Regions from separate parts of the Streptomyces sp. NPDC058045 genome, predicted to be linked through region 3. Evidence: riboswitches for the same ligand, from Rfam matches in the RefSeq annotation. Region 3 holds a riboswitch; each other region holds the start of a gene.
What was found. A riboswitch is a leader RNA that binds a small molecule or an ion and turns the genes downstream of it on or off. The one in region 3 is predicted to bind thiamine pyrophosphate.
Positions count from the first base shown of each region.

Region 1: another riboswitch for thiamine pyrophosphate. It lies ahead of thiC (phosphomethylpyrimidine synthase ThiC); the one in region 3 lies ahead of ACFVST_RS18375 (thiamine ABC transporter substrate binding subunit).
Region 2: another riboswitch for thiamine pyrophosphate. It lies ahead of thiO (glycine oxidase ThiO); the one in region 3 lies ahead of ACFVST_RS18375 (thiamine ABC transporter substrate binding subunit).

Region 1 covers NZ_JBHVRR010000009.1:27,645-37,139, reverse strand. Annotated here, with positions in the region: gene ACFVST_RS08190 (hypothetical protein) at 76-333, opposite strand; gene ACFVST_RS08185 (hypothetical protein) at 468-938, opposite strand; gene ACFVST_RS08180 (ATP-binding protein) at 929-1,300, opposite strand; gene ACFVST_RS08175 (hypothetical protein) at 1,546-2,886, shown strand; gene ACFVST_RS08170 (NUDIX hydrolase) at 2,864-3,397, opposite strand; gene thiC (phosphomethylpyrimidine synthase ThiC) at 3,791-5,608, opposite strand; TPP riboswitch at 5,602-5,772, opposite strand; gene ACFVST_RS08160 (YibE/F family protein) at 5,850-7,313, shown strand; gene ACFVST_RS08155 (SsgA family sporulation/cell division regulator) at 7,418-7,852, opposite strand; gene ACFVST_RS08150 (IclR family transcriptional regulator) at 7,951-8,808, opposite strand; gene ACFVST_RS08145 (DUF5326 family protein) at 9,012-9,224, opposite strand; gene ACFVST_RS08140 (cupin domain-containing protein) at 9,475-9,495, opposite strand, start outside.
Region 2 covers NZ_JBHVRR010000025.1:16,801-27,425, reverse strand. Annotated here, with positions in the region: gene bfr (bacterioferritin) at 1-391, opposite strand, end outside; gene ACFVST_RS17055 (sulfite oxidase-like oxidoreductase) at 581-1,213, shown strand; partial or broken gene ACFVST_RS17050 (DUF4396 domain-containing protein) at 1,252-1,768, opposite strand; gene ACFVST_RS17045 (deoxyribonuclease IV) at 1,853-2,731, opposite strand; gene pknB (Stk1 family PASTA domain-containing Ser/Thr kinase) at 2,767-4,746, opposite strand; gene ACFVST_RS17035 (thiazole synthase) at 4,836-5,630, opposite strand; gene thiS (sulfur carrier protein ThiS) at 5,633-5,863, opposite strand; gene thiO (glycine oxidase ThiO) at 5,860-7,065, opposite strand; TPP riboswitch at 7,063-7,176, opposite strand; gene ACFVST_RS17020 (NAD(P)/FAD-dependent oxidoreductase) at 7,312-8,562, shown strand; gene ACFVST_RS17015 (Rv2175c family DNA-binding protein) at 8,652-9,017, shown strand; gene thiE (thiamine phosphate synthase) at 9,160-9,819, shown strand; gene metF (methylenetetrahydrofolate reductase [NAD(P)H]) at 9,936-10,625, shown strand, end outside.
Region 3 covers NZ_JBHVRR010000028.1:30,132-40,756, reverse strand. Annotated here, with positions in the region: gene ACFVST_RS18385 (ABC transporter ATP-binding protein) at 1-993, opposite strand, end outside; gene ACFVST_RS18380 (ABC transporter permease) at 994-2,766, opposite strand; gene ACFVST_RS18375 (thiamine ABC transporter substrate binding subunit) at 2,742-3,770, opposite strand; TPP riboswitch at 3,944-4,064, opposite strand; gene rlmN (23S rRNA (adenine(2503)-C(2))-methyltransferase RlmN) at 4,189-5,295, opposite strand; gene ACFVST_RS18365 (phosphatidate cytidylyltransferase) at 5,451-6,599, opposite strand; gene frr (ribosome recycling factor) at 6,599-7,156, opposite strand; gene pyrH (UMP kinase) at 7,300-8,064, opposite strand; gene tsf (translation elongation factor Ts) at 8,249-9,085, opposite strand; gene rpsB (30S ribosomal protein S2) at 9,219-10,133, opposite strand.

The sequences.
Region 1 (9,495 bases), on a different contig from region 3:
CGGCGGCTTACTGGAGCAGCGGCTAGATTTCGACGGCGAGTGTGCCGAGCGCTTCCCGCTACGACGACAGTCCCGCTAGGTCTCGTTGCCTTTGAACAGGCTCCCCAGGAGGCGTTCGATGCGCGTGTCCTCGGGATGCCCGTACTTGGCGTGATCCGCCATCCTGGTGGCTACCTCCATCAGGCCCACCTTGTCGTTCTGTTCGGTTGATTCCTCCAACACGATCACGAGTGCCGCACACGTAACGCAGTTCTTCGGGTCGACCGGCCCCGGTTGCGGCTCGTAGAGGAGGGCCGTCACTTCAAGATCTGCGATCAGAGCGTCATCCATCATGGAAGCTCCTTGCTGCTGTTGGCACTTCGGGAAGGACACGCGCGAGCCGCAGTAGCCACCGCCCTCACTCGCGGCAGGAGAACGCGAACGCGGCGGTGCAGGTCAACCGTCGCTCTCGTCCGGGTTCTCGAACATCAGCCGTTGCGGACGGTCGTCACGCCCATGTGTGCCCGGTTGGTGGCGAGGATGCGTTCGACGTACTGGTCGAGTGCATCGGGGCCGGCGCCCGGCGGTATGGGATCGAGGCCGATCGTCACGCACGTCGGCCATCCGCTGGCGATGTGCGAGCGCCACTCCGGAGTCGTGGCCGCCAGCCCCATGAGGTACTGCGGATGCCCGTAGTCGAGGGCGACATGGGGGCTGCGGATCAGCAGATGCGCGCCGACGGACGACAGCCGCTCGGCGGACGGGCGCAGGCGCATCCCGTCGACCATGCCCATCAGACTGGCCTCAATGCCCTTGGCCGTCTCCCTTGGTCGCCGCGGCGGCCGGTGGCCGATCAGGATGTGCGCCATCGGCCCGACCGGGGTCACGTCGAGCCACGTCCGCACCGTGCACCCGGGGACGAACTCGGGACCGGGCACAGCTCGGATGATCAGTGCCATGCCAGCTCCGCCCAGACGAATTTCCCGAACGGGCGGGGAGCGACACCCCACTTGTGCGCCAAGGCGTCGAGGACGATCAAGCCGCGTCCGCGCTGGCGGTCCGCACTCGGAGCCTTGAACCTCGGGTACCGCCGCGACGGGTCGTGCACCTCGACACGCACCCGGCCCGCCGACGCGGAGAGGACGACAGCTACCGAGTCGCCCGGCTCGGTCCCGTACCGGATGGAGTTGGTGACCAGCTCGGAAACGATCAACTGTAGGTCCTCGATGAGGGTGCGCGGAGCGTCCGGCGCGTAATGCTCCACGACCTCACGCGCATACGCGCGCGCCTTGCTGACGGAGCCGGGATCACTGGCGAACACGGCTTGTTGCGGCGGGCCGGTTGGTGGCGGGCAGCAGGGTGGAGCTTCCTGTGTCGGGTGTTCTGGCATGGGCACGATGCGACCCCCTTCGGTTCAGTCTGGTCTGCTGGTTGCTTGCCATGGAAAGGAGCATGGCGATCCGGAGGAGGCCGCCAAAAGGTCAGGCTGATTACCCAACTTGGGTAACATCGCGGTAAGTAGAAGCCCAACGACCTTGCGTTGCCCTCGCAGTGGGGAGCGAGCCAATGCCTGACGCCGACCGGCCGCAGGAACTGCCGGCCAGGCTGCTCACCGATCCGGAAATGATCGATGCGTGCCGGATGCGGGACTTCGCCAGGGTCTTCCGGCTGGTGAAGGTCAAGGCAGGCATCTATCCGTCGATGATCGCCAGGCGCTGTGAGCTGACCCCGAGCCGGGTCGGTGAAGTGATCGCGGGGCAACGCCAGTTGCAGCACATGGACGTCATCGAGCGCATCTCGGATGGGTTGCGCATCCCGGGACACATGCTTGGACTTGCCCGTCGGGTGTGGGAGACGCCCCAAGCCCTTGCGGCCACCGAGCGAGAGATTCCGGAGCGACTGGAGCCCGAGCAGCAGGCCCCTGTATCAGTGCCCGGCCCCGATGTAGACAGCATCCTGGCGCTGACAACTCGAACAAGCCTCAACGCAGCCTCACTTGAAGCCTTCCGCTCCTCCATCGAGGACTACTGGAGGCGGGACGACCAGCATGGCGGCGAGGCGCTGAGGCCAGCCATCGTCGGCCAACTCCGCCATGTCGTCGGGCTCTTGAAGGAGAACCGGCCGCCGTCCATCCAGCGCGGCCTGTACGGGATCGCGGCCGAGTTGGCCCGCCTCACCGGTTGGACCTACTTCGACGCCCGCCAGTACAACCAGGCTCGTGCCTACTTCACCGAGGCCCTGCAACTGGCCAAGGAAACCGACGACCGCCAGTTCATGGCCAACGTACTTGCCTGCATGAGCTTGCAGGCGACCTACCAGGACAAGCCCGCGGATTCGCTGGCATTCGTAACGGCCGCCCAGGACCAGGCCCGCTCAGATCTCGGCACCACCTCACGTGTCCTGTCCATGTTGTCCATGCGCGAAGCCTTCGCTCACGCCACCCTCGGCAACCGGGATTCCACTCACCGGGCGATCGGAGAAGCCCACCGTCATTTCGAGCAGATCCAGGCGAGTGACCCCGACCCTTCTTGGGTCACCTACTTCGATGAGCCGAAGCTCATCGTGGACACGGGCATCGCGCACGGTCGACTGGGCGAAGCAGCCACAGCCGAACCCTTGATCACGGACGCCTTGCGACGCGAAGACCGCACCAATCAGCGCGGCCGTGCGTTCCACTCGTTCTGGCTGGCGCGTACGCAGTTGGATCAAGGCAAGCTCGACCAGGCGTGCCACACCGCCATGCGAGCACTTGAACCCGCATCCGCGGTTTCGTCCGAGCGAGTTTCAGGCCATCTCAGGGAGTTCTACGGCCAGTTGGCCCCGTACCGGCAACAGCCTGTAGCGCTGGCCTTCGAAGCGAGGCTGCGGGAACTCCTCCCGCAGGTCAGCGAACCCCTTCAGCCATGAGCAGGTACAGCAGGCCGACGAGTGAGCCACTGCTTACGACTTCCCGACGGTCGATCATGCCCCGTACCTCCGAGAGGGGAATCCACTCGATGCGGTCGGACTCGTTCTTCTCCGTGGGCGGCCCGGCGTAGGTAGCGCCGTCGATCCGGAAGACGTGGTGTTGTGAGTCGGTGATCCCGTTGGCCGGCTCGGCGTAGATCAGCGGTTTGACGGGGCCGGGACGCCAGCCCGTCTCCTCCAGAACCTCACGGGCCGCAGCCTCTTCCGGTGTCTCCCCTTCTTCCACCAGACCCATGGGCAGCTCCCAGGCCCACGAGTCTGTGATGAAGCGGTGCCGCCACATCATCAGGACCTCTTGGCGGTCATTGACCACCGCGGCCACGGCCAGGTGCCGGAGACGGACGACGTGGTACTCCCACCTCCGACCGTCCGGCTGCTGGACATCGACCAGACACAGGTTCACCCACTTGTTGGTGTAGATCTGACGCTCACCGTGGGTCTTCCACTCCATACCTGCGGCACCTCTCGCTCATGGTCTCCAGGATCTCAGACCGACGAGGCGACGAATGCAAGTCGAGACTTCACGTCAGTCTGACGAGATAGCTCACGGTATCGCGTCGGGCTCCATCAATGCACGGCTGCTGAGGCTGCAAGCACGCGCACAGGCAGCGGACGGAGACCGGCAGGGCACGTTGCGATCCCTCGCTCTCCGTGATCACCTCCACGAGGTGGCCAGCCGACCCGCTCTCGTCAGCAACCCCACGGAGCCCGCATGACCGCCCAGCCCGCGCCGCGTCCACGGGCAACATCAACACCGCCTAACCAACAATGCGACTCGCCCCCAGCTCGACATCCCGGAGCCAGGGGCGATCTCTGTGCAGGCGATCACTGAGACGTCAGAAGATCAGTCCGCGATCGGCAGGTAGAGCCGGTTCCCCCGCGCAGCGAACTCGGCCGACTTGGCCAGCATCCCCATCCGAGCCTCATCGTCGCTGGTCAGCGGGTCGTCGCCGCCGAACTGCTCTGTGATGCTTCTGCTGATCTTCATCGAGCAGAACCTCGGGCCGCACATGGAGCAGAAGTGGGCCGTCTTGGCGGGTTCGGCGGGGAGGGTCTCGTCGTGGAACTCTCGGGCCGTGTCCGGGTCGAGGGCCAGGTTGAACTGGTCCTCCCAGCGGAACTCGAAGCGGGCGTCGGAGAGTTCGTCGTCCCAGTCCTGGGCGCCCGGGTGGCCCTTGGCGAGGTCCGCCGCATGGGCCGCGATCTTGTAGGTGATGACGCCGGTCTTGACGTCGTCGCGGTTGGGCAGGCCCAGGTGCTCCTTGGGTGTGACGTAGCAGAGCATGGCGGTGCCCCACCAGCCGATCATGGCGGCGCCGATGCCGGAGGTGATGTGGTCGTAGGCGGGGGCGATGTCGGTGGTGAGGGGGCCGAGGGTGTAGAAGGGCGCCTCTTCGCAGATCTGCTGCTGGAGGTCGATGTTCTCCTTGATCTTGTGCATGGGGACATGGCCCGGGCCCTCGATCATGGTCTGCACCTCGTGCCGCCTGGCGATCCGGTTCAGCTCGCCCAGGGTCTCCAACTCGGCGAACTGGGCACGGTCGTTGGCGTCCGCGATGGAACCGGGGCGCAGTCCGTCGCCGAGTGAGTAGGTAACGTCGAAGGCGGCGAGGATCTCGCAGAGTTCCTCGAAGTGCTCGTAGAGGAAGCTCTCGCGGTGGTGGGCCAGGCACCAGGCGGCCATGATGGAGCCGCCGCGGGAGACGATGCCGGTCTTGCGGTTCGCGGTGAGCGGGACGTACGGCAGGCGCACTCCGGCGTGCACCGTCATATAGTCCACGCCCTGCTCGGCCTGTTCGACGACGGTGTCCTTGTACACCTCCCAACTCAGCTCCTCCGCACGGCCGTCGACCTTCTCCAGTGCCTGGTAGAGCGGGACGGTGCCGATGGGGACGGGTGAGTTGCGCAGGACCCACTCGCGGGTGGTGTGGATGTTGCGGCCGGTGGAGAGGTCCATGACGGTGTCGGCGCCCCAGCGGGTGGCCCAGGTCATCTTCTCCACCTCCTCCTCGATGGAGGAAGTGACCGCGGAGTTCCCGATGTTGGCGTTGACCTTCACCAGGAACCGCTTGCCGATGATCATGGGCTCGGTCTCGGGGTGGTTGACGTTGGCCGGCAGTACGGCGCGGCCGGCCGCGATCTCCTCGCGCACCGTCTCGGGCGCGAGGTTCTCCCGGATGGCGACGTACTCCATCTCCGGGGTGATCTCGCCCCGCCGTGCGTAGGCGAGTTGGGTCACCGCCCGGCCGGTGCGGCCGCGGCGGGGCTGGCGGGGGCGGCCGGGGAACACCGCGTCCAGATTGCGCAGCCCGCCGCGCGGCGAGGTGTGCTTGATGCCGTCGTCCTCGGGGCGGACGGGGCGACCCGCGTACTCCGCGGTGTCGCCGCGGGCGATGATCCAGTTCTCCCGCAGCGGCGCGAGCCCCCGCCGGACGTCGGTCTCGGTCTCCGGATCGGTGTACGGCCCCGAGGTGTCGTACAGGGTGACGGCCCGGCCGTTGGTGAGGTGGACTCGGCGGACCGGGACCCGCAGGTCCGGGCGGGTGCCCTCGGGCCCTGTGAGATATCCCTTGTGCCAGCCGGTGGTGTGCCCGTCCTCCGTGGTGCTTCCGGTCCCCTCGGACGGGACGGAGGCAGGCAGGTGTGCGTCAGATGCGGTCATGTGACCTAACTCCCTACGCCGGCATTACCCGGTAACAGGTTCAGCGGTCGACGCAGCCGTTCCCGCACGCGAGGTGTGCCCGTACGTCATCGCCGTACGGTCCTCGCGAATGCGCAGGTCAGCGCCCTCTCAGCCCGGTGCTCCGAGCTCCCGCGTGTGCAAAAGCGCTTCTAAGCTAACGTGCGGAGGCGCTCTGTGAACAGGGACGTCCGCTTCTTGGGATGATCGGCAGGTGACCTCCATGCAACAGCCCCCTCAGCCACCGCCGCACCCGCCCGAGCACGGCCACAGCCATGGGCACGGCCCGGCGGCGCCCGTCTCGCGGCATCTGCGGAAGGTGATCGCGGCGGTGCTCATCCCGTTCGCGGTGGCCGTGGTGGTGGGGCTGGTGGCACTGTGGCCCGGCGGCGCCCCGCCGCACCAGCGTTCCGGGGTCGGCTTCGACCGGCAGACCCAACAGGCCACCGTGGTCCAGGTGGAGAAGGTGCCGTGCTCCTCGGTGAACGCCGACGGCTCGGGCGGCGCCGGTGGCACCGGCGACCCGGGCGGTGCCGGTGGCTCCGGTGGCAACGCCCCTGCCGCGGACGGCGGTTCGGCCCAGCGGAAGCCGGCCGGGGCCTGCGGCAAGGCGACCGTCCGGGTCGACACCGGCAAGGACCGCGGCCGCACCTTCACCGAGATCGTCCGGCCCGACTCCCCGCGCCAACTCCACGCCCACCAGGGCGTGGTGGTCTCCTACGCGCCCGACGCCCCGCATGAACTCCAGTACTCGGTCAGCGATGTGGAGCGGAAGTTCCCGATGGTGCTGCTGGCGGGGATCTTCGCGCTGGCGGTGGTCGCGGTGGGGCGGCTGCGGGGGCTGCTGGCGCTGGTGGCGCTCGCGGTGAGCTTCCTGGTGCTGACGCTGTTCATCCTGCCGGCCGTCCTCCAGGGCTCGAATCCGCTGGTGGTGGCGGTGATCGGGGCCAGCGCCATCATGCTGATCGCGCTCTACACCTGCCATGGCGTCAACGCCCGCACCTCGGTGGCGGTGCTCGGCACCCTGGTCTCGCTGCTGCTGATCGGGCTGCTCGGCTCCCTCTTCATCGGCTGGGCCGCGCTCACCGGCAACACCGACGACAGCACCGGCCTCATCCACGGCCTGTACCCGTCCATCGACATGAGCGGGCTGCTGCTGGCCGGAGTCGTCATCGGCTCGCTCGGGGTGCTCGACGATGTGACCGTCACCCAGACCTCCGCGGTGTGGGAGCTGCACCAGGCCGACCCCTCGATGGGACGGCGGCGGCTCTACCGGGCGGCCATCCGGATCGGCCGCGACCACATCGCGTCCGTCGTCAACACCCTGGTCCTGGCCTACGCGGGTGCCGCCCTGCCGCTGCTGCTGCTCTTCTCGGTGGCCCGCAGCGGAGTGGGCACCGTGGCGGGCAGCGAACTGGTGGCGGAGGAGATCGTACGGACGCTGGTGGGCTCGATCGGCCTGGTCGCCTCGGTACCGGTGACGACGCTGCTGGCCACCCTGGTCGTCTCCGCGGACCGGCCGGAGGGGGGCGCCGGGAGCGTGCCGGTGGCGGGCGGCGCGGGGGCTGTGCCGGTGAACGGGCCTGCGGGGGTGGGCAGTTCCGGGAGTGCGGTGGGGCCGGTGCCGGGGGGTCGCGGGCCCGCCCGGTCGGGGCGGGGCGGCGGAGGGCGGCGCCGCAAGCGCTGAGCCCGGCCCCGGGGCGGGGCGTCCGGCGGGCCGCCGCTCTTCAACTGGCGGAAGGCGGCGGGCCGTTGCTGAAGCGTTACGGCTGGCATGTGCGGGCGGGCGTGTCAGCCCGCACTCTGCTCCGCGAGGATCCGGTCCAGCGTCTCGTCGAGCATGGTGTCGTAGTCGGCCAGCTTCTGCTCCTGCCCGAGCGGCACCAGCCGGTCGGTGCGGTCGAGGAACGCGACCAGGGGGGCCGCGCCGGCCCGGAACAGCGCCTGGTCCGCGCCGACCTGGAGCCGGATGAACACCTCGTCCAGCACCTCGGAATCGGTGGGCCAGATGTGCACATCGCCGTCACCGCACGGCCCGGCGACCCCGTCCACCAGCAACTCCCGTCCGAACGCCCAGGTCACAGGCGCATCGCCGGGCAGATGGAAGGTGAACCGCACGGCATACGGATCATCCGTCTCGTAACGGAGCTCCACCGGGATCCGGAAAGAGAGCTCGTCCGAGACGAGAAAGCTCATCATGACCTCGGCCTGTACCGACTCGCGCATCGCCTACCCCGTCGTTTGCCGTCGACTGGCCGGGCACAAGTCCCCGGCGCTGGTGGCATCTTGCTCACTGTGCACATCAGATCACAAGGAGTGAGTTTTCAGATGCTGATAGAGATGTCGAGTGTCCCGAGCAGCCCGCCGATCTCCCGCTGGAGCCGCAGGGCAAGCGCCTCCAGAGCCGAACTCCGGTGCGAGGGAAGGGAGATGGCGAGGGTGGCGGCGGTCGCACCCACAGTGATCGGGATGGCCGCGCACTCGGTGCCGAGGGCGTACTCCTGCCGCTCGAAGATCGGCCGCATCCGGCCCGCCCGGTCGAGCCGCCGCAGCAGCGTGGGCGCGTCGGGCGCGCCATAGGGCGTGATCTGCCGGACGGGGTGGCGGGAGAGATGGTCCTGCCTTGCCTCGTCGTCCAGTTGGGAGAGCAGGCACTGTCCGATGGCGTGCGCATGGCCCGTCTCGCGGAAGTCGGCCCACTCCTCGACGGCGGGGCCGACCGGTGAGTCCGCGACCGACACCAGATCGATCTCGCCCTCCCGGTAGACCGCGAAGTAGACGGCGGCGCCGATGAGTTGGTGCAGATGCCGCAGTGACTCGCCCATTCTCAGGCGCCGTTGCTGGACACCGGCGCTCCGCGCCAGCCGCTCGGCCGCCTCGGCGAGATGGAAGACGCCGCCCTCACGCCGCAGATATCCCTCATGGGTGAGGGTCCGCAGCAGGTGGTACGCGGTGGGCAGCGGGAGCCGCGCCTCACGGGCCAACTGCTTGGCGGGCGCACCGCCGCTGTGTGCCGCGGCGGACTCCAGCAGCCGCAGCGCCCGCTGTACGGACCCGATCAGCGTCGGCCCGGCCCCGGTGCCGCTCTTGGCGACAGGGGCGACGGGCGGAGCCGGGGCGCCGGCGGAGCCGCGGGGCACATGCGCGGACGCGGGTACGGGGCGGAGGTCGGCGGGGGCCATGGTCACTCCCGAAGCGCGAGGGGCCGAGGGGTGGCCGGTCTCGGCCGGTTCACGGGCGGAGGTGCGCTCGACGGACCGGGTCGTCGATCCCAGGACCCTAGCCGCCGCGGCCCGGCCCCTGTCCACGGAGTGCGGAAACTTCCCCCGCGCGAGGGACGCCGTCCCTATCCTGCCCCCGCCAGCCCAGCACCCTCCGCGAGCGGCTACCAGTCGCCCCTGGACGAGGAGTTGGACCTGAACTTCCCTACGACATAGATGAGTCCGCCGACCAGCGCCACGAAGATCAGCACCTTGAAGAGCAGGCCGACCAGGACCTGGAGGATGCCGACGATCAGTCCGCCGAACACGAAGAGCGCGATGAGCGGCACCGCCACCCACTTCACCCACCAGGGCAGGCCCGCGAAGATCTCCCGCACCGCCATCGTCCTTACCTCGCTTCCTCGTCGCTCCGGAACGGTCTGTCCCCGGCGCTTCCCACTCCCCGGATCACGGACCCGGCCGGTTTCCCGCGGCGGATCGGGAAGCCGGGCGCCTGATGCCCGGACGGCCGTCCGCCTGCTCCCGATGCTAGGACGCGGCCGCGCCCGGCGGGCCCGCTCCGGCCCCGGTCCTTCCCTGACCCGTCCCCTAGGGAACCCCGGCCCCGGCCCCCGACCGGGCTGCGGCTCAGCTCTCCGGCGGCGAGAA
Region 2 (10,625 bases), on a different contig from region 3:
TGTGCTCCTCCTCGTCGGCGAGGATCGACTCGAAGATGTTCGCCGAGGTGATGTCGCCCTTGGCGCGCATCACTTCGACACCGCGCTTCAGCCGGTCGATCGCCTCGACCTCGATCTGCCGGTCCGCGTGGAACATCTCGGTGACGGTCTGGCCCACCCGCACATGGAACAGCCGCTGGTAGTTGGGCAGTCCGTCGAGGAAGAGGATGCGGTCGGTGAGGACCTCCGCATGGCGCATCTCGTCCATGGACTCGGCCCTGGTGTGCTTGGCGAGCTTGGTCCAGCCGTTGTTCTCCTGCATCTTCGCGTGCAGGAAGTACTGGTTGATCGCGGTCAGCTCGGCGGTGAGCTGCTCGTTGAGGAACTCGATGACCTCGGGGTCGCCCTGCATCGCAGAGGCTCCTTCCGTAAGGGAAGTGGGCAGGTCCGCGCATCTTTCCATCGGCCGTGTGTGACCGTCCAGTAAGTGCAGGCTTACTGTGAGTTGGTGTGGTTGCGATGACATATGCAGACATGAGCGGGTAGGGCGGGGTGGTGGGGCCGGCCCGGTCCGGCGCTCCGGGTCTGTCAGGATGGAGGTATGGGTCATCCGGTGGACCGCACACCGCGGCAAGCAGCAGAGTCGGAGCTTCCGCCGGGGCAGCGTCTGCAACGCGGATGGCCCGTCACGCACTACGGCCCGGTGCCCAAGTTCCGCGCCGAGCGCTGGGAGTTCAGGGTCTTCGGGGCCACCGCCGACGACGGGAAGCACCGCTGGACGCACGAGGAGTTCGTCGCCCTGCCGTACGCCACGGTCGTCGCGGATCTGCACTGCGTGACCAAGTTCAGCATGATCGGCGCCGAGTGGGGCGGGGTGCGGGCCCGGACGGTACTGGAGCTGGCGCCGCCCGCGCCCTCGGCGACCCATGTGATGGTCTGGGCCGAGTACGGCTTCAGCGCCAATCTCCGGCTCGCCGACTTCGCCTCGGAGCGCACCGTCTTCGCCACCCACAAGGACGGTGAACTCCTCACCGCCGAGCACGGATTCCCCCTCCGCCTGGTCGTCCCGCACCTCTACGCCTGGAAGGGCCCCAAGTGGGTGCGGGGCGTCGAGTACATGACGGCGGACCGGCGCGGCTTCTGGGAGGAGCGCGGCTACCACAACGTGGGCGACCCCTGGCGCGAGCAGCGCTACTCCTACCAGGAGGAGCCGGGCGAGGGCCCCGAACTCTGAACGGACCGGCCCGAGTTGGGCGGCCGGACTGAGTGGGCGTGGTGGGCGTGGACCACGGCGTGGCCCCGGCCGCGGCCGATCATCCAGCGGTTCACCGGTGTGGTGAGCAGGAAGGCCAGTGCCAGGGAGACGGCGAGCGAGCCCCAGAAGAGGGCCTGGCCGAGGGTGGCGTCCATCGCGGCGGGCCAGAGCGCGATCACCCCGTTGTCGATCAGCTCCATCACGGCGATGGACACGGTGTCCGCGGCGAGCGCCACCCGCACCGCAGCCCGCAGCCCCAGCCCGGCCCGGAGTACACCGCGCAGGGTGAGCGAGTAGCCGAAGACGAAGGCCAGGACCACCGCCAGGGCCATGGTGGGCGGATTGCCCCAGCCCAGCGCCGTACCGGCGGCCATGCCGAGGACCTCGCCGAGGGCGCACCCGGTGAGGCAGTGCAGCGTGGCCTGCGCGGCGGCGGACCAGGTGACCCGGCCACCCGCCGTGCCCGTGCGCGTGGCCCTGCCCAGGGCTGTGGCTGTGCCGGCGCTGTTCCTCCGGCTGGACCGTCTCTCGCATGGTGCGTCCCCTCGTCGCCGGTCGGATGGTGTCCGCACCGGTCAACGAGATACCCCCTGGGGGTATTCCGCCCGGGGAGAGCCCTCAGCCGCGGAGCTTCTTCAGCAGGGCGACATCGCGGGCGTGGCCCTCCGGACCGCCCGGCGTCTCGATGATCAGCGGTACGTTCTCGGTCGCCGGATGCGCCAGCAGCGCGCGGAACGCCTCCTCGCCGATATGCCCCGCGCCGATGTTCTCGTGGCGGTCCTTGCGGGCGCCGGCCACGTCCTTGGAGTCATTGGCGTGGATCAGCCGCAGCCGCCCCTCGCCGACCGTCCCCACCAGCAGGTCCAGGGTCTGCGCCACCCCGTGCGGCCCGGCCAGGTCGTGCCCGGCGGCGAAGACATGGCAGGTGTCCAGGCACACCCCGAGCCGCTCATGCGCGTCCAGCGCCTCGAAGTACGGCCCGAAGTCCCAGGTGCGGGCGCAGAGCGAGGCGCCCTGCCCGGCCGTCGACTCCAGCAGCAGATACGGGTCGTCCTCGTGCGTCAGCTCGTCCAGCAGCGGCAGCAGCAACTCCCGTACCTGGGCCAGGGCCGTGGCGCGATCCCGGCCGCCCGTCGCGGAGCCGGTGTGCACCACCACGCCGAGGGCGCCGATCGCACGGGCCCGCCGCAGCGAGTGCCGCAGCGACAGCACCGAGCGCTCGGCCGTGGCCACCGTGTGCGAACCGAAGTTGATCAGATAGGGCGCGTGCACATAGGCCGGGATGCCCTCCTCCGCGCAGGCGGTGCGGAAGGCCTCGTCCTGCGCCGGATTGCCGGTGGGCGTCGCCCAGCCGCGCGGATTGGCGACGAAGACCTGCACGGTCTCGGCGCCCATGGTGCGGGCGTAGGCCAGGCCGTTCGCGGCGAGTCCACCGGCCACCGGCACATGGCCGCCGACGGGATTACGGGGGAGGGCGCTGCTGATCACGCCAGCCAGGGTGGCACGGCCTCTGGCCACCGGGGGCGGCGGGGCTACCCCACCTCGACCGTGATCTCGCTGCCCTTGGGTGCCTTCTCGCCGCCGTCCACCGACTGGGACTTCACCTTGTCCCCGCCGAACAGGCCGCCCAGCAGGCCCCGGTCCACCTTCACCTTGAACCCGGCGGCGGACAGCCGGGCCCGCGCCGTGTCCACCGTCTCGCCCATCACATCCGGTACGGGCACCATCTGCGGGCCCTTCGACAGGGTCAGCGTGACGGTGTCCCCGGCGGCGAGCTGCCGGGGCGAGTCCGGGGACTGGGCGGCGACCCGGCCCGCGTCGAACTGCGAGTGCACCCGCCCCGAGGCGGTCCGCACCTTCAGCCCGGCCTTCTTCAGCGCGGCCTCCGCGTCGGCCGGCGTCTCACCCGTCACATCCGGCAGGTCGACGGGCCGGCCCCGGCTCACCTCCAGCGCCACCGCGGTCCCGGCCCGCTGCGAGGTGCCCGACCCGGGGGTGGCGCGGACCACCGAACCCCGGGCGATGTCCTCGCTGAAGGTGCGGGTGACCATGCCGGGGGCGAGCCCGGCCGACCTCAGCATGGTCCGCGCCCGGTCCAGCGGCTCCCCGTCCACGTCCGGGACCCGTACGGTGCGCGGGCCGAGCGAGATGGTCAGGGCGACCCGGTCGTGGCGGCGGATGCGCTGCCCGGTCTCCGGGTCGGTGGAGATGACGGTGCCCCGCTTGTCGGTCGCGCTGTAGGACCGCTTGACTGCGCCGGCCTCCAGACCGGCCTGGCCGAGCCGCTGCCGGGCCTGCGCCTCGGTCTTCGCCAGCAGCGGCGGCACCCTGGTGAACTGGCCCGAGTTGATGTACCAGATGCCGGTGCCGGCGCCGAGGATCACCAGGACCGCGAGCAGTACGGCCAGCGGGCCGCGGCCCGGGGTGCGCAGCCGCGGCCCGCGGCCCCGCGGGCGGCCCGGCGGGGGCGGCGCCAGCACGCTGGTGCGGTGCAGCTCCGCCTCCGGGTCCGTCTCGCGCGCCCGGCGGGACCCGGTGGCGGGCCGGGTGCCGGTGAGGCGGCCGGAGCGGGGCAGGACGCTGGTGCGGTCGTCCCTGGTGTCGTGCGCGGTGAGCCAGTCCGCCCCCTCGGGACCGGCCGCCGGCGGTACCGCGTCAAGCTGCTCCGCGGTGAGCGCCGCCCGGGTCTCGCGGACCGCGGCCAGCAGCGCCACCGCGTCCTTGGGGCGCCGCCCGGGAGTACGCGCCGTCGCGGAGGCCACCAACCGGTCCAGCCCGGCGGCGAGTTGGGGCGCCAGCCGGGACGGCGGCGGTACGTCCTCGTGCAGATGCCGGTAGAGGACCTGGGCGGGGGAGTCCCCGGAGTGCGGTCGGGCGCCGGTCAGCATCTCGTAGAGCAGGACCCCGCAGGCGTAGACGTCGACCCGGGGCTCGGCGGTGCCGTCCTCCAGTTGCTCGGGCGCCAGATACGACACCGTGCCGAGGACCGCGCCGGTGCTGCTGGTGACCGTGTCCACGGAGCGGACCAGTCCGAAGTCGGCGACCTTCACCCGGCCGTCGTCCCCGATCAGCACGTTCTCCGGCTTCATGTCGCGGTGGACGAAACCCGCGCGGTGGGCGGCGCCCAGCGCGGCCAGTACCGGTTCCAGGATGTCCAGCGCGGCCCGCGGCTGGAGCGCCACCCGCTCCCGCAGCACGTCCCGCAGGGTGCAGCCCGCCACGTACTCCATGGCGAGGTAGACATAGGCGCCGTCCCGGCCCTGGTCGTGGACGCCGACCACGTTCGGATGGGAGAGGCGGGCGACCGACTTGGCCTCGCGGATGAAGCGCTCCACGAAGGAGGCGTCGGCGGCGAGCGCCGGATGCATCACCTTGACCGCGAGCACCCGGTCCAGGCGGGTGTCCAGGGCCCGGTAGACCGTGGCCATCCCGCCGACCGCGATCAGCGCGTCGATGCGATAGCGCTCGTCGAGCACCTGCCCGATGAGCGGGTCCTGAAGGGTCGTGTCCACGTGGTGAGTCTACGAGGAGCGAAACGGCACACCCGACGCCCGCGAAGATCGGGAAGACACCCCCTGGTGACGCTCGCCACCGGCCCCGCTCAGAACGCCGGCCGCTCCGGGTCCAGCGCCGCCCGGCCGTCCCGCGGTGAGGAGGCCTCCGCGAAGTGGCGGCGCGGGATACGGCCCGCCCGGTACGCCAGCCGCCCCGCGACCACCGCGCCGCGCATCGCCTCCGCCATCAGCACCGGCCGCCGCGCACGCGTCACCGCCGAGGCGAGCATCACACCGGCGCAGCCCAGCTCCATGGCGAACGCCACATCGGAGGCGGTCCCGGCGCCCGCGTCCAGGATCACCGGGACCCGCGCCCGCTCGGTGATCAACTGGAAGTTGTGCGGATTGCGGATGCCGAGCCCGGAACCGATCGGCGACCCCAGCGGCATCACCGCCGCGCACCCCGCGTCCTCCAGCCGCCGCGCCAGCACCGGGTCGTCACTGGTGTACGGCAGCACCGTGAAACCGTCGTCCACCAGGATCTCCGCCGCGTCCAGGGTCTCCACCGGGTCCGGCAGCAGGGTCCGCTCGTCGGCGATCACCTCCAGCTTGACCAGGTCGGTGCCCAGCGCCTCCCGGGCCAGCCGCGCCGTCAGCACCGCCTCACCCGCGGTGTAGCAGCCCGCGGTGTTCGGCAGTACGGCGATCCCGAGGCGCTCCAGCACCGAGAGCACCGAGCCCTGTACGCCCGGGTCGAGGCGGCGCATCGCCACCGTGGTCAGCTCGGTACCGGAGACGGCCAGCGAGCGTTCCAGCACCTCCAGGCTGGGGGCGCCGCCGGTCCCCATGATCAGCCGCGAGGACAGCGTGGTCCCGCCGAGGGCGAGCGGGTCGTCCGCCATGGTCAGCCTCCCTGGACAGCGGTGAGGATCTCGACCCGGTCGCCGTCCCCGAGCACGGTCCCGGACCACTCGGCACGGGGCACCACACTCTCGTTGACCGCGGCCGCCACGCCCTTCGGCGCCGCGGACAGCCCGGCGACCAGGGCGTCCAGCGCGGTCCCGGCGGGTACGGCGCGCTGCTCGCCGTTGACGGAGAGGAGCACGGAGTCGGGGCGCGGGCTCAGCGGGCTCATACGGGCAGCTCCACGGGTGCGCCGGCGGTGAACCGCCGGGGGGTGAACGGGCGGGCCTCGGCGGGGAGTTCGCCCTCGGTCAGGGCGTGCGCCAGGATGTCGCCGGTGATCGGGGTGAGCAGCACCCCGTTGCGGTGGTGGCCGGTGGCGAGCAGCAGGCCGTCCAGGCCGGTGGGCCCGAGCAGCGGGGCGTTGTCGGGGGAGCCGGGGCGCAGTCCGGCCCGGGTCTCGGCGAGCGGCAGTTCGGTGATGCCGGGGATCAACTCATGGGCGTCGCGCAGCAGTTCGTAGACCCCGCCGGCGGTCACCGTGGTGTCCCAGCCCAGCTCCTCGGTGGTCGCGCCGAGCACCAGCTCACCGTTGAGCCGCGGCACCAGATACACCTGGCCGCCGCGGACCACGGCGCGCACCGTACGGCTCAGGAACGGCCCGTACCCGGCCGGCACCCGCAGCCGCAGCACCTGCCCCTTGACCGGGCGCACCGGCGGCAGCACCTCGGGCGGCACCCCGGCCAGCTTCCCGCTGAGGCTGCCGCCGGCCAGTACGGTGCGGCCCGCGGCGAGTTCGGTCCCGTCGCCGAGGACGGCACCGGTGGCGCGGTCACCGGCCGTGCGCAGCCGCTCCACCCACTGCCGGTGCAGGGCGACTCCGGCCCGCTCGCACGCGGTGACCAGGGCGGACGCCAGCCGCCGCGGGTCGATCTGGTGGTCGCCGTCAACCCGCAGCCCGCCGCGCACCCCGGGCGCCAGCATCGGCTCCAGGCGGCGGCACTCCCGCCCGGAGAGCCACTCGGAGTCCAGCCCGGAGCGGGTCTGGAGGGTGTGCAGCTCCCGCAGATGCGCCCGGTCGTCGGCGTCCAGCGCCACGGCGAGGGTGCCGCAGCGGCGGTAGCCGAGGTCCTGCCCGCTCACCTCGGACAGTTCGGCGGCGAAGTCCGGATAGCGGTGCGCGGAGGCCAGGTTGAGGCCGAGCAGGGTCTGCTCGCCGTGGTGGAGTTCGGTGACGGCGGCGAGCATTCCGGCCGCCACCCGGGCGGCGCCGCCGCCCGGTTCGGGGTCCGCGACCGCGGTGCGCAGCCCCCGCTGCGCCGCCCGCCAGGCCGTGACCAGTCCGATGACGCCGCCCCCGACGACCAGGACGTCAAGCTGCCCCGCCGCCCCGGCGGGCGCACCGGCCCTGTGCTGTGCTGACCGTGCTGACATGGGCGTCCAGCCCCTCCCTTCGCCGGCATGACCCGGATCAGGTTCGTACGGTCGGAGGCTGCTTCGGCCTCCCTCTCAGCCCGCCGCGTACGGGCTCCCGCGAGTGTGGTCCGCCGCCACCCTAGCCCCTGCCGCCCCAGCCGCAGTAGGGGTGCCGGCGGTGTACCGGGCCGGCGGCGGGCGTGTGCACGGCATCACGGAGGAAGCCCGCTGACCCCGGGCGGCCGGGTGGATAGGGTGACCGGGATGAGCGACGAGACGCGGCCCGGTGGCGGGGCACAGGCAGAGCGGACGGGGCGGAGCGTCGTGGTGGCGGGCGCCGGGATGGCCGGTGTGCAGACCGCCGTCGCCCTGCGCGAACAGGGCTTCACCGGCCCGATCACCGTGCTCGGCGCCGAGCCCCACCAGCCCTACGACCGGCCCCCGCTGTCCAAGGCCGTCCTCCTCGGCAAGGCCGAGGACTCCGCCTTCGACGTCGACTTCGAGGCGCTCGGCGTCACCCTCCGCCTCGGCCTCCCGGTCACCGGCCTGCGCGCCGCCGAGCACACCCTGGACACCGAGGCCGGGCCCGTCCCCTACGACTCCCTGGTGATCGCCACCGGCGCCGAACCGGTCCGGCTGCCCGGCCCCGCCGACGTCCCCGGCGTCCATCTGCTGCGCACCCTGGACGACGCGGCGCGGCTGCGTCCCGTCCTCGCCGGGCAGCGGGACGTGGTGGTGGTCGGGGCGGGCTGGATCGGCGCCGAGTTCGCCACCGCGGCCCGGGAGGCGGGCTGCCGGGTCACCGTGGTGGAGGCCGCCGACCGCCCGCTGGCCGGTGCGCTGCCCGCCGAGGTCGCCGCCCCCATGGCCCGCTGGTACACCGAAGCCGGCGCCCGACTCCGCACCGGCGTACGGGTGGTGGGCGTCGAGCCGGGCTCCGTCCTGCTCGACGACGGGACGCGGCTGCCCGCCGGAGCCGTCGTCGTCGGCATCGGCGCCCGCCCCGCCACCGGCTGGCTGGCCGGCTCCGGCATCGCCCTCGGCGAGCACCGCGAGATCCTCGCCGACGACCGTCTGCGCACCTCCCTGCCCGGGGTGTACGCGGTGGGCGACTGCGCCTCCTTCCCGTCCCGCCGCTACGGCGAACGGCTGCTGGTGCACCACTGGGACAACGCCCTCCAGGGCCCGCGCACCGTCGCCGCGGACATCGTCGGCGACGAGGCGGGCGAGCCGATCCGCTACGACCCGGTGCCGTACTTCTGGTCCGAGCAGTTCGGCCGCTTCGTGCAGTACGCCGGGCATCACGCGGGCGCCGACGCCGTGGTCTGGCGGGGTGATCCGGAGGGCGCCGCCTGGTCGGTGTGCTGGCTGCGGGGCGAGCGGCTGGTGGCGGTGCTCGCGGTGGGCCGGCCCCGGGACCTGGCGCAGGGCCGCAAGCTCATCGAGTCCGGTGCGGCACTCGACCCGCAGGCGCTGTCCGACCCGGCCCGACCGCTCAAGTCGGCCCGCAGATAGCCCCGTTCGCCGCCGCGGCACCCCCTGCGGGAGTGGTGGCGGGGGCGGGGCACGTGCGGCTGTCGGTGGCAGATGGCACGCTTGTCCCCGTGACCGAGATTGACATGAAGACCGATGCTCTCGTCCCCGCCTGGCTCACCCTCCCCGACATCGCCGAGCAGCTCGACGTCGAGGTGACGCGCGTACGCCAGCTCGTCAAGGAGGGCCAGCTGATCGCCGTGCGCCGCGGTGAGAACCGCGTCCTCCAGGTGCCGGCCGCCTTCATCGACGGCGACAAGGTGGTCAAGGGCCTCAGCGGCACCCTGACCCTCCTGCGGGACGACGGCTTCACCGACGAGGAAATGCTGGAGTGGCTCTTCACCCCTGACCCGTCCCTGCCCGGCACCCCCGCCGAGGCCCTGAGCGAGAACCGCGGTACGGAGGTGAAGCGCCGCGCCCAGGCGCTCGCCGTCTGACCCCGCCCACCGTCCGACCGACCGCAGCACCGGGCTGCCTGTACGGGCCGCGGAACGTCCGCGGCCCGTACGCTGTGCTGCCCAGGCCGGTGGTGCGCGTGCCGTCGTGCCGGTGATCGCCCAGCCCGAGGAGCCGCCGCCCATGACCCGCACCGAGCCCACCGGCCCCCGCGAGCAGTTGGCCGGCGCCCTGCTGTACCTGTGCACCGACGCCCGCAAGCGGCAGGGCGATCTGCCCGAGTTCCTGGACGCGGTGCTCGCCGGGGGCGTCGACATCGTGCAGTTGCGGGACAAGGGCATGGAGGCCGCGGAGGAGCTGGAACATCTGGCCGTCCTCGCCGAGGCCTGCCGCCGGCACGGCAAGCTGCTCGCGGTGAACGACCGGGCCGATGTGGCGCACGCCGCCGGGGCGGACGTCCTCCACCTCGGGCAGGGGGATCTGCCGGTGCCCGCGGCCCGCGCCCTGCTCGGTGCGGAGGTGCTGATCGGCCGCTCCACCCACGCCGGGGCGGAGGCGGCGGCCGCCGCGGTGGAGCCCGGCGCCGACTACTTCTGCACCGGCCCCTGCTGGCCCACCCCCACCAAGCCCGGCCGCCACGCCCCGGGCCTCGACCTGGTGCGCCGGACCGCCGCCCTCGGCACCGACCGGCCGTGGTTCGCCATCGGCGGAATCGACCTGGGCAATCTGGACGAGGTGCTCGACGCGGGCGCCCACCGGGTGGTCGTGGTCCGCGCCCTCACCGAGGCGGACGACCCCAAGGCGGCGGCCGAGGAGTTCTCCCGGCGGCTGCGGCAGAGCTGAGCCGCCGCCGTACGGAACGGGGGCTGCTGTCCGAGGCGTGGACAGCAGCCCGGCGAAACGTGACAAATCATGCTGCTCCGGTTGGGGGACCGCGCCCACCTGGCTAACCTGCCGTTATGGCCTTCGGTACCGCATCCACCCGCACTGATCGCGCACGCACCGTGCGTGACATGCTCGCGACCGGCAAAACGGCGATCTCCTTCGAGTTCTCCGCGCCGAAGACGCCCAAGGGCGAGCGGTCCCTGTGGAAGGCACTGCGCCGGGTCGAGGCCGTCGCACCCGACTTCGTCTCCGTGACCTACGGGGCGGGCGGCTCCACCCGGGAGGGCACGGTCCGCGAGACCGAGCAGATCGTCTCCGACACCACCCTCACCCCCGTCGCCCACCTCACCGCCGTCGACCACTCGGTGGCCCAACTGCGCAACATCATCGGCCAGTACGCCGACGCCGGGATCCGCAACATGCTCGCCGTCCGCGGCGACCCGCCCGGCGACCCGATGGGCGAGTGGATCGCCCACCCCCAGGGCCTCACCTACGCCGCCGAACTGGTCTCCCTCATCAAGGAGTCCGGCGACTTCTGCGTGGGCGTCGCCGCCTTCCCCGACCTGCACCCCCGCTCCACCGACGAGGCCACCGACGTACGGCACTTCGTGGACAAGTGCCGGGCCGGCGCCGACTACGCGATCACCCAGATGTTCTTCCACCCCGAGTCCTATCTGCGGCTGCGGGACCGGGTGGCGGCCGCGGGCTGCGAGACGCCCGTCATCCCCGAGGTGCTGCCGGTCACCAGCGTGCGGATGCTGAAG
Region 3 (10,625 bases):
GAGGGCGCCGAGGGTGGCGCCGGGGGCGGGGGCGTCCCGCAGGGTGCAGGCCGCTTCCAGCGGGGGTGCGGACGGGTCGTCGGGCCGCAGCCGGACGCTGACATGGGTGCCGCGGAAGGTGCGGGACTCGACGGTGCAGGACAGACCGTCCCCGCCGCCGGTGAGCCGCACCCCGGCGGGCCGGACCAGTACGGTGCGCTCGCCTTGGGGGCTGCCGTCGGGGACGGGCAGTTTGCCCCAGGGGGTGTCGGCGGCGGTGCCGGTGACGGTGGCGGGTACCACGTTGTCGAAGCCGAGGAAGCGGGCGACGAACCCGTCCGCGGGCCGCTGCCACACGTCGAGCGGGGTGCCGGTCTGGGCGATGTGCCCGTCGCGCATCACCACGACCCGGTCGGCGAGCGCGAAGGCCTCGCCCTGGTCGTGGGTGACGGCGAGCACGGTGGTGCCCAACCGGTCGAAGATGCCGCGGAGTTCGACCACCAGGCGTTCCCTCAGAGTGCGGTCGAGTTGGCCGAGGGGCTCGTCCAGCATCAGCAGGGCGGGCTGCGGGGCGAGGGCGCGGGCGAGGGCGACGCGCTGCTGCTCGCCACCGGAGAGGGTGGCCACGGGGCGGTGTTCGGCGCCGGGCAGTCCGACGGTGGTGAGGAGTTCCGCGACGCGGCCCCGGCGTTCGGCGCGCGGCACCTGGTGCATCCGCAGTCCGAACGCGACATTGGCGCCGACGTCGCGCTGCGGGAAGAGCTGGTGGTCCTGGAACATGAGGCCGATGCCGCGCCGGTGGGCGGGGACGCCGTGCTGGTCGCGTCCGGCCAGCAGGACGCGGCCGCCGTCGAGTTCCTGGAGTCCGGCGACGGCCCGCAGCAGGGTCGACTTTCCGCTGCCGCTGGGCCCCAGCACGCACACGATCTCCCGTTCGGCGACGTCCAGGCCGACCGAGTCGAGCGCAGTCCGCCCGCCGAACCGTACGGTGGCGCCGTCGAGTTGAAGTTGCATCTAGAACTCCCCGGTGTGTTCGGCGGTCCTGGCGTGTTCGAGGGCGAGCAGCGTCAGGGCGCACACCGCCATGAGGATCACGGAAAGGGCCATCGCCTGCCCGTAGTTGAGGTCGCCGGCGCGGCCCAGGAGGCGGGCGACGGCCACCGGCAGGGTGGGGCGGTCGGGGCGGGCGAGGAAGACGGTGGCGCCGAACTCGCCGAGGGACACCGCGCAGGCGAAGCCCGCGGAGATCAGCAGGGCGCGCCGCGCCATCGGCCAGTCCACCTCCCGCCACACCTGGAGCGGTGCCGCGCCGAGGACGGCGGCGGCCTCCCGCAGCCGCGGGTCGACGGCCCGCAGTACGGGCAGCATGGTGCGCACCACGAACGGCACGCCGACGAGGGCCTGGGCGAGCGGCACCAGCAGCCAGGACTCTCTGAGGTCGAGCGGCGGTTCGTCCAGGGCGATGAGGAATCCGAAGCCGACGGTGACCGCGGACACCCCGAGCGGCAGCATCAGCAGTGCGTCGAAGGTGCGGGTGAGGCGGCCGGCGCGGTGGGCGAGGGCGGTCGCGGCGAGGGAGCCGATGACGACGGCGAGGGCGGTGGCGGCTAGGGCGTAGCCGAAGGAGGTGGCGACGGCGGTGAGGGGTGCGACGAGGAAGGTGCCGCCGTCGGCGGAGGTGAGGGCCCGGTAGTAGCCGAAGCCATGGCCGCCGGGGGTGTCCAGGGAGCGTTCCACGAGGACGGCGAGCGGAAGCAGCAGCAGAAGCAGCACGGTGGTGAGGACCACGCCGAGCAGGGTGCGTTGGGCGGCGCCGCGCGGTGGGCGTGCGGTGCGGGCGGCGTCGACCAGGCGCAGGGTGCTCTCACGGCGCCGCACCGTCCAGGCGTGTACGGCGAGTACGGCGGCGACGGCGGCGAACTGGATGAGGCTGAGCACGGCGGCCGTCGGCAGGTCGAAGATCTGCGCGGTCTGCCGGTAGATCTCCACTTCGAGGGTGGAGAATCCGGGCCCGCCGAGGATCTGCACCACTCCGAAGGAGGTGAACGTGAACAGGAACACCATGAGCGCGGCGGCGGCCACCGCGGGCCCCAGCGCGGGCAGGGTCACCTGCCGGAACGCGCCGAGGCGGGAGGCGCCGAGGGTGCGGGCGGCTTCCTCCTGCCGCGGGTCGAGTTGGGCCCAGAGTCCGCCGACGGTGCGGACCACGACGGCGTAGTTGAAGAAGACATGCGCCAGGAGGATGGCCCACACGGTGGTGTCGAGGCGTACGCCCCACAGGGTGTCGAGGAGTCCGCCGCGGCCGAGGAGGGCGAGGAACGCGGTGCCGACGACGACGGTGGGCAGGACGAACGGCACGGTGATGACGGCCCGCAGGAGGCGTTTGCCGGGGAAGTCGAGGCGGGCGAAGACATAGGCGGCGGGCAGTGCGATCAGCAGGGTGAGCGCGGTGGAGGCGCAGGCCTGCCAGGTGGTGAACCACAGCACATGCCGGATGTCGGGCTGGGTGAGGACCTCGCCGAGGCGCGCGGGGTGCCAGCGCCCGCCGTCGTGCAGGCCGCGGCCGACGATGGCGGCGACGGGGTAGGCGAAGAACACCGCGAAGAACGCGGCGGGCAGCGCCAGCAGCCCGAGCCGGACGGCGGCCGAGCGCACCGCACCGGACCACGGGCGCCGGATGCGGGACTGCCGGGGATGGGCCGGGTGGCCGCGGCCTGGGTCCTTGCGGGGGCCCGGGCCGGCGGTCTGCTCGGCGGCGTCGGCTACTTCAGGACGATCGAGGTCCACGACTTGACCCAGTCGTCACGCCGGTCGGCGATCTTCCCCGGCGCCATGGTCGCCGGGTGGGGCACGGTGACCGCGTACCGGGTGTAGTCCGCGGGCGGTGTCGCGTTCGCCGCCACCGGGTCCACGAACATGTTCAGCGGCATGTCCTGCTGGAACCGCTTCGACAGCAGGAAGTCGAGGAACGCCTTGCCGCCCTCGGGGTTCTTCGCGTTGCTGAGGAGGCCGGCGTACTCGGTCTGCCGGAAGCAGGTGCCGGTGGCGACACCGGTGGGTGCGGTCTTGGGCTGCGGGTCGGAGTAGATCGCCTCGGCGGGCGGCGAGGACGCGTACGACACTACGAGGGGGCGGTCGCCGCCGGCCTTCTTGCCGCCGGCGGAGCCGGAGAACTCCTCGTCGTAGGCCTGGCTCCAGCCGTCGACCACCTTCACGCCGTTCGCCTTGAGCTTCTTCCAGTAGTCCTGCCAGCCGTTGTCGCCGTAGTGGGCGGCGGTGCCCAGGAGGAAGCCGAGGCCCGGGGAGGAGCCGGCGGCGTTCTCCGTGACGAGCAGATTGCGGTAGGCGGGCTTGACCAGGTCGTCGTAGGTCTTCGGCGGGGCCAGCTTGCGGTCGGCGAAGTACTTCTTGTCGTAGTTGACGCAGATGCTGCCGCTGTCCACGGGCGTCACCCGGTCCTTGCCGCCGTCGACGCGGTACTCGGGCCGCACCTGCCCGGCGCCCTTCGCCCGGTACGGCTGGAACAGCCCTCCGTCGAGGGCGCGGGACAGCAGCGTGTTGTCGACACCGAAGAACACATCGCCCTGCGGGTTTCCCTTGGTGAGCAGCGCCTTGTTGACGGCCTGCCCGGCGTCCCCGTCCTTGAGGATCCGCAGCTTGTACCCGGATTCCTTCTCGAATTCCTTCAGTACGCCCTTGGACGCGGCGAACGAGTCGTGGCTGACGAGGGTGACGGTCTTGCTGCCGCCGGACGAGGTGCCGCTGCCGCCGGAGTCGGAGCACGCGCTCAACGCTCCCGTCCCGAGACCGGCGGCGAGCGCGACGGCCGACACTCTTCGCACGGCCCGCCGGCGACCGGCGGGGTTCTTCCCTGTGACGCTCACTGAATGTCCTCCTGGGGGTGGCCAGGAAGAGACGCGGCCCTGCCGCGGTCCTCGGAAAGGACGGCAGCAGGGCGCAACAGCCGGAGTAGTGACCGAACTTCCTACCCGGAATGACCCGGGCGAGGTTCAGAGGGTCTGCGACCCACCGGCTCTGGCCGGCTGCCGCACTCTCAGCGCTGTGGCGCTCCCCTGTCGGATATGCAGATGTACGGGCCTCATCGTACCGGTACCGCCGAGCGGGCCGGCCCCGGGGTGCGCAGTGGTCCGCCGGGCTCCTCCAGGTGAGACCGGCGCGGTCCGTTTCACTAGGAGGGTGCCGGGCGGATCAGCGTTCGGTGGCGGCGAGTTGACCGCACGCGCCGTCGATCTCCTGGCCTCGGGTGTCGCGGATGGTGACCGGCACTCCATGGGCGGCGATGGCGTCCACGAACGCCTTCTCCGCCTCGGGGCGGGACGCCGTCCACTTCGAACCGGGAGTCGGATTCAGCGGGATCAGATTGACGTGCACCCGCTTCCCCTTCAGCAGCCGCCCCAGCCGATCACCGCGCCACGCCTGGTCGTTGATGTCGCGGATCAACGCGTACTCGATCGATATACGGCGGCCCGACTTGGCGGCGTACTCCCAGGCCGCGTCGAGGACCTCCCGTACCTTCCACCGGGTGTTGACCGGGACGAGGGTGTCGCGCAACTCGTCGTCCGGGGCGTGCAGCGACACGGCGAGACGGCAGCTGAAGCCCTCGTCGGCGAACCGGTGGATGGCGGGCACCAGGCCGACCGTGGACACCGTGATGCCGCGCTGCGACAGGCCGAGGCCGTCCGGCGCGGGATCGGTGAGCCGGCGGATCGAGCCCACCACCCGCTTGTAGTTGGCGAGCGGCTCCCCCATGCCCATGAACACGATGTTCGACAGGCGGGCCGGGCCGCCGGGGATCTCCCCGTCCCGAAGCGCCCGCATCCCGTCGACGATCTGGTGCACGATCTCGGCGGTGGACAGGTTGCGGTCCAGCCCGGCCTGGCCGGTGGCGCAGAACGGGCAGTTCATCCCACAGCCGGCCTGGGAGGAGATGCACATGGTGACCCGGTCCGGATACCGCATCAGGACGGACTCGACCAGCGTCCCGTCGAAGAGCCGCCACAGCGTCTTACGGGTCGTGTCGTCGTCGCAACTGATGTGCCGCACCACGGACATCAGGTCCGGCAGCAGTGCCTCCCGCAGCGGCTCGCGGGCCGCCGCCGGAATGTCCGTCCACTCCTGCGGGTCGTGCGCGAAACGGGCGAAGTAGTGCTGCGAGAGCTGCTTGGCGCGGAACGGCTTCTGGCCGGCCGCGGCCACCGCCTCCTTGCGCTCGGCGGGCGTCAGATCGGCGAGGTGCCGCGGCGGCTTCTTGGCGCCGCGCGGTGCTACGAAGGTCAGTTCTCCGGGTGCAGGCATGATGCGTACCAGTGTCGCAGACCCCGCGAAGCCCCCTCGCCACCCTGTGGATAACCACCCCCGGCCCCCTCCACGGCACCGCCCCGGCACACCGAAGGGCCCGCCACCCAAAGGCAGCGGGCCCCGGAAAACACTCCCGGCGGAAGCTCAGGCGCTCACGTCGTTCCGACGAAGCCCGCCAGCAGCAGCCAGGCCACGGGGGCCGTCGGCAGCAGCGAGTCCAGGCGGTCCATGATCCCGCCGTGGCCCGGCAGCAGCGTCCCCATGTCCTTGATGCCGAGATCCCGCTTGATCATCGACTCGCCCAGGTCACCGAGCGTGGCGCTGACAGCCACCACGAGCCCCAGCAGCAGCCCCTGCCACCAGACCCCGTCATCGATCAGGAACTGCATACACAGCGCGCCCGCCACCATGGCGAACGACACCGCACCCGCCAGGCCCTCCCGCGTCTTGCCGGGGCTGATCCGCGGCGCCAGCTTGTGCCGCCCGAAACGCCAGCCCACCGCGTAGGCACCGGTATCGCTCACCACCGTCAGGACGAGGAACGTCAGCACCCGCCACGGGCCGTCCCCCGCCGCCAGCAGCAGCGCCACGAACGTCGCCAGGAACGGCACATAGAACGCGGCGAACACACCCGCCGTGACGTCCTTCAGATAGCCCTCGGCCGGGCCCGTCATCCGCCACACCAGGACGGCCAGCGCGGTCAGCGCCATCGCCACCCACGCACCCTCGGCGCCCCGCGCGTAACCGGCCACGACCATCGCCGCACCGCCGATCACCAGCGGAACCAGCGGCGCGTCCACGCCCTGCCGCTCCCGCAGCCGCGAGGTCAGCTCCCACAGCCCCATCACCACCGCGGCCACGATCACCGCGACGAACACGGCCTTCACCACGAACAGCGAAGCGAGGATCACCGCGCCGAGCCCCAGGCCGACACCTATCGCGGCACCCAGATCACGGCCCGCGCTCTTCTTCTGCGGCGCCGGGGAGGGCGGTGGGGCGCTGTCCATGGGCTCCTGCGGATTCGGCGTAGACGGCGGCTCGTCACGGAACAGGGGGCCGCCCAGCCGACGTGTCCCCGCATGGTCCTCGGGAACCGCACCGGCCGGGTCGGCGGGTATCACCGGCAGCGGCTGCGTCCCACCGGCGGACCCGGCGGGCCACCCGGACCGGGCGCCGTACGGGTCCTGCGCATCGTACGCAGGGGCCGTGCCCGCCGCCCCCGGGGAATGCCCTTGATCGGGCGGGAGCCACGGGCCGGTGTACCCGGCCGGAGGTGGCGCCCCCCGGGAAGAGTCGTTCATCAGACCTCAAGCAGCTCGGATTCCTTGTGCTTGAGCAGCTCGTCCACCTGGGCGACGTACTTCGCGGTGGTGTCGTCGAGCTCCTTCTCCGCGCGGCGCCCCTCGTCCTCGCCGACCTCGCCGTCCTTGATCAGCTTGTCGATGGCCTCCTTCGCCTTGCGGCGCACCGAGCGGATCGAGATCTTCGCGTCCTCGCTCTTGGTCTTGGCGACCTTGATGAACTCCTTGCGGCGCTCCTCGGTCAGCTCGGGGAACACCACCCGGATGATGTGGCCGTCGTTGCTCGGGTTGACGCCCAGATCGGAGTCGCGGATCGCCTGCTCGATGTTGCGCAGCGCGCTCTTGTCGAACGGGGTCACCACCGCCATCCGCGGCTCCGGCACCGAGAACGAGGCCAGTTGGTTGATCGGCGTCATCGCGCCGTAGTAGTCGGCCACGATCTTGTTGAACATCGCCGGGTGCGCACGGCCCGTGCGGATCGCGGCGAAGTCCTCCTTGGCGACCACGACGGCCTTCTCCATCTTCTCCTCGGCTTCGAGGAGGGTCTCTTCGATCACCACTTGCTCCTGCGTGTCGTGAGTGGGCCCGGCATCCACTGGCGGGCGGCCGGCTGCGTCGCGTCTCTTCCCTGCACGGTGTCCCTCCGGCAGGACTTTGTCCATCCCCTCTCGGGGTGCCCTGGGCGGCCTCGGCCGGGCGGTCAGTCCCGGGTGCCCTCGTCGCCGACGAGCGTGCCGATCTTCTCACCCTTGACGGCCCTTGCGATATTGCCCTCGGTGAGCAACTCGAACACCAGGATGGAGAGTTGGTTGTCCCGGCACAGGGTGATCGCCGTCATGTCGGCGACCTTCAGATCCTGGGTGATGACCTCGCCGTAGCCCAGCGCGTCGAACTTCACCGCGTCCGGATTGGTCTTGGGATCGGAGTCGTACACCCCGTCCACGCCGTTCTTCCCCATGAGCAGCGCCTCGGCACCGATCTCCAGGGCACGCTGCGCGGCCGTCGTGTCCGTGGAGAAGTACGGCATCCCCATACCGGCACCGAAGATGACCACACGGCCCTTCTCCAGATGCCGCACCGCACGCAACGGAATGTACGGCTCCGCGACCTGGCCCATGGTGATCGCGGTCTGCACCCGCGAATCGATGCCCTCCTTCTCCAGGAAGTCCTGAAGAGCCAGGCAGTTCATCACCGTGCCGAGCATCCCCATGTAGTCGGAACGCGCCCGGTCCATACCGCGCTGCTGCAACTCGGCACCACGGAAGAAGTTGCCGCCGCCGATCACGACGGCGATCTGCGCACCGTCCCGCACCACAGCCGCGATCTCCCGGGCGATGGCATGTACCACGTCGGGATCCACACCCAACTGCCCACCGCCGGCGAACGCTTCACCGGACAGCTTCAGCAGAAAGCGCCCCGCGACTTTGCCGTCGCTGGTCTCACCCTTGTCGGCCTTGGTGCTCATGGAGTTCTCGCCTCTTCTTGCTCGGCACACATACGAAGAAGGCCACTGCCGGCGGGGTGTTCCTGCATCCCATACGCGGCAATGGCCTCCTCGTCAGATCTGCGTTCGTCCGCCGCGCACGGCACAGGCCGACGCGGGCGACTGGGTCGACCCTAGCGGGCCGGGACTCGGTCGCGGTACGGACTCAGATGCCGACCTTGATGCGCGAGAAGCGCTTCAGGGTGACACCAGCCTCGTCCAGAACCTTCTGGACGGACTTCTTGTTGTCCAGCGCGTACGGCTGGCCCAGCAGGGTGGCGTCCTTGAAGAAGCCGTTGAGGCGACCCTCGACGATCTTCGGCAGGGCGGCCTCCGGCTTGCCCTCGTTGCGCGTGGTCTCCTCGGCGACCCGGCGCTCCGCCTCGACCACGTCGGCCGGCACGTCCTCACGCGACAGGTACTTCGGCGCGAACGCGGCGATGTGCTGCGCCACACCCTTCGCCACCTCGGCGTCCGCCTTGTCGAACTCGACCAGGACACCGATCTGCGGCGGCAGGTCCGGCATCGTGCGGTGCATGTACGCCGCGACGTAGCCGCCGGAGAACTGCGCGAAACGGTCCAGGACGATCTTCTCGCCCAGGTTCGCGTTCGCCTCGTCCACGAACGCCTGCACCGTCTTGCCGGGCTCGATCTCGGACGCCAGCAGCGCCTCCAGGTCGGCCGGCGAGGTCTTGGCGACGTGCTCGGCCAGCGACTGCGCCACGGCCTGGAACTTCTCGCCCTTGGCGACGAAGTCCGTCTCGCACTTCAGCTCGACCAGCACACCCGAGGTGTTGTCGTCCGCGATGAGGGAGACCACCGCGCCGTTCTCGGCGGAGCGGCCCTCGCGCTTGGCGACGCCCTTCTGGCCCTTGACGCGGAGCAGCTCGACAGCCTTGTCGACACTGCCGTCGGCCTCGTCCAGCGCCTTCTTGCAGTCCATCATGCCGGCGCCGGTGAGCTCGCGGAGCTTCTTGACGTCGGCGGCGGTGTAGTTCGCCATGAGTCTGAGAATCTTTCTCGAAGTCTGGAAGGTCGGGGATCACACAGGGCGGACACCCAGCGGACCCTCGGGCTGACGAGCAGGGGCGGTGGCGGTGCCACCGCCCCTGCTCACCTCAGCACCCGAACTGAGATCAGGCCTGCTGCTCGCCCTCGGCGGGCTTCTCCGCCTCGGCGGCCGGAGCCTCGGCAGCGGCCGGCACCTCATCGGCAGCGGCCTCGGCGGGAGCGGCCGCCTCGGCCGGCTTCTCACCGGACTCGTCGGCCTTCTTCTCACCTTCGAGCAGGTCGCGCTCCCACTCGGCGAGCGGCTCACCCGAAGCCTTCTCACCCGGCTTCTGGTCACCGGACGCGGCACCGGAACGGGCGATCAGACCCTCGGCGACGGCGTCGGCGATCACCCGGGTCAGCAGGGTGACCGAACGGATCGCGTCGTCGTTGCCCGGAATCTTGTAGTCGACCTCGTCCGGGTCGCAGTTGGTGTCCAGGATGGCGACGACCGGGATGTTCAGCTTCCGGGCCTCGCCGACGGCGATGTGCTCCTTCTTGGTGTCCACGATCCACACGGCGCTCGGCACCTTGGACATCTCGCGGATACCACCGAGGGTCTTCTCCAGCTTCGCCTTCTCACGCGAGAGGACGAGCAGCTCCTTCTTGGTGAGGCCCGACGCGGCCACATCCTCGAAGTCGATCTGCTCCAGCTCCTTCAGGCGCTGCAGCCGCTTGTAGACCGTCGAGAAGTTGGTGAGCATACCGCCCAGCCAACGCTGGTTGACATACGGCATCCCGACGCGGGTCGCCTGCTCGGCGATCGCCTCCTGCGCCTGCTTCTTCGTGCCGACGAACATGACCGTGCCGCCGTGGGCGACGGTCTCCTTGACGAACTCGTAGGCGCGGTCGATGTACGACAGCGACTGGAGCAGGTCGATGATGTAGATGCCGTTGCGCTCCGTGAAGATGAAGCGCTTCATCTTCGGATTCCAACGACGGGTCTGGTGACCGAAGTGGACGCCGCTCTCCAGCAGCTCCCGCATCGTGACGACGGCCATGGCCGTGTTCTCCTTGGTTCTCGGTTGTCGCTCCCACCGGACGGCGGTTGCGCCTGACGCCCCGGCGCGCTGTGCCGCAAAGGACCGAGGAGCGCGGACACCGCCCTCAAGAAGGCGAATGTCGAGGCGTGCGAAGTCGACCCGGTGACCCGGGTCGCCACCAGAAGTGTACGGGACCCGGACACACCCCGGAGACCACGGGCAACGAACCCCGCACCACCGAGTGACGCCGTTATCCACAACCAGCCCGTTATCCACAGATCCACCCGACCCCCACCACAGCGCCACCCCCATCCACCAAGCTGCACCCATGCAGCAACCGAGCAACCCCACACCCATCAACAACCACGGACGGCTACCTCATGAGCACACGCAGCCATCTATCAGCCGAGATCAACAACCTCCCCAAGGCACCGGACGAGGCCGCCTCCATCGATACGGCACCACAGCAACCGCAACCCTCCTCACCACCGCGACCCTCACCACAGCGAC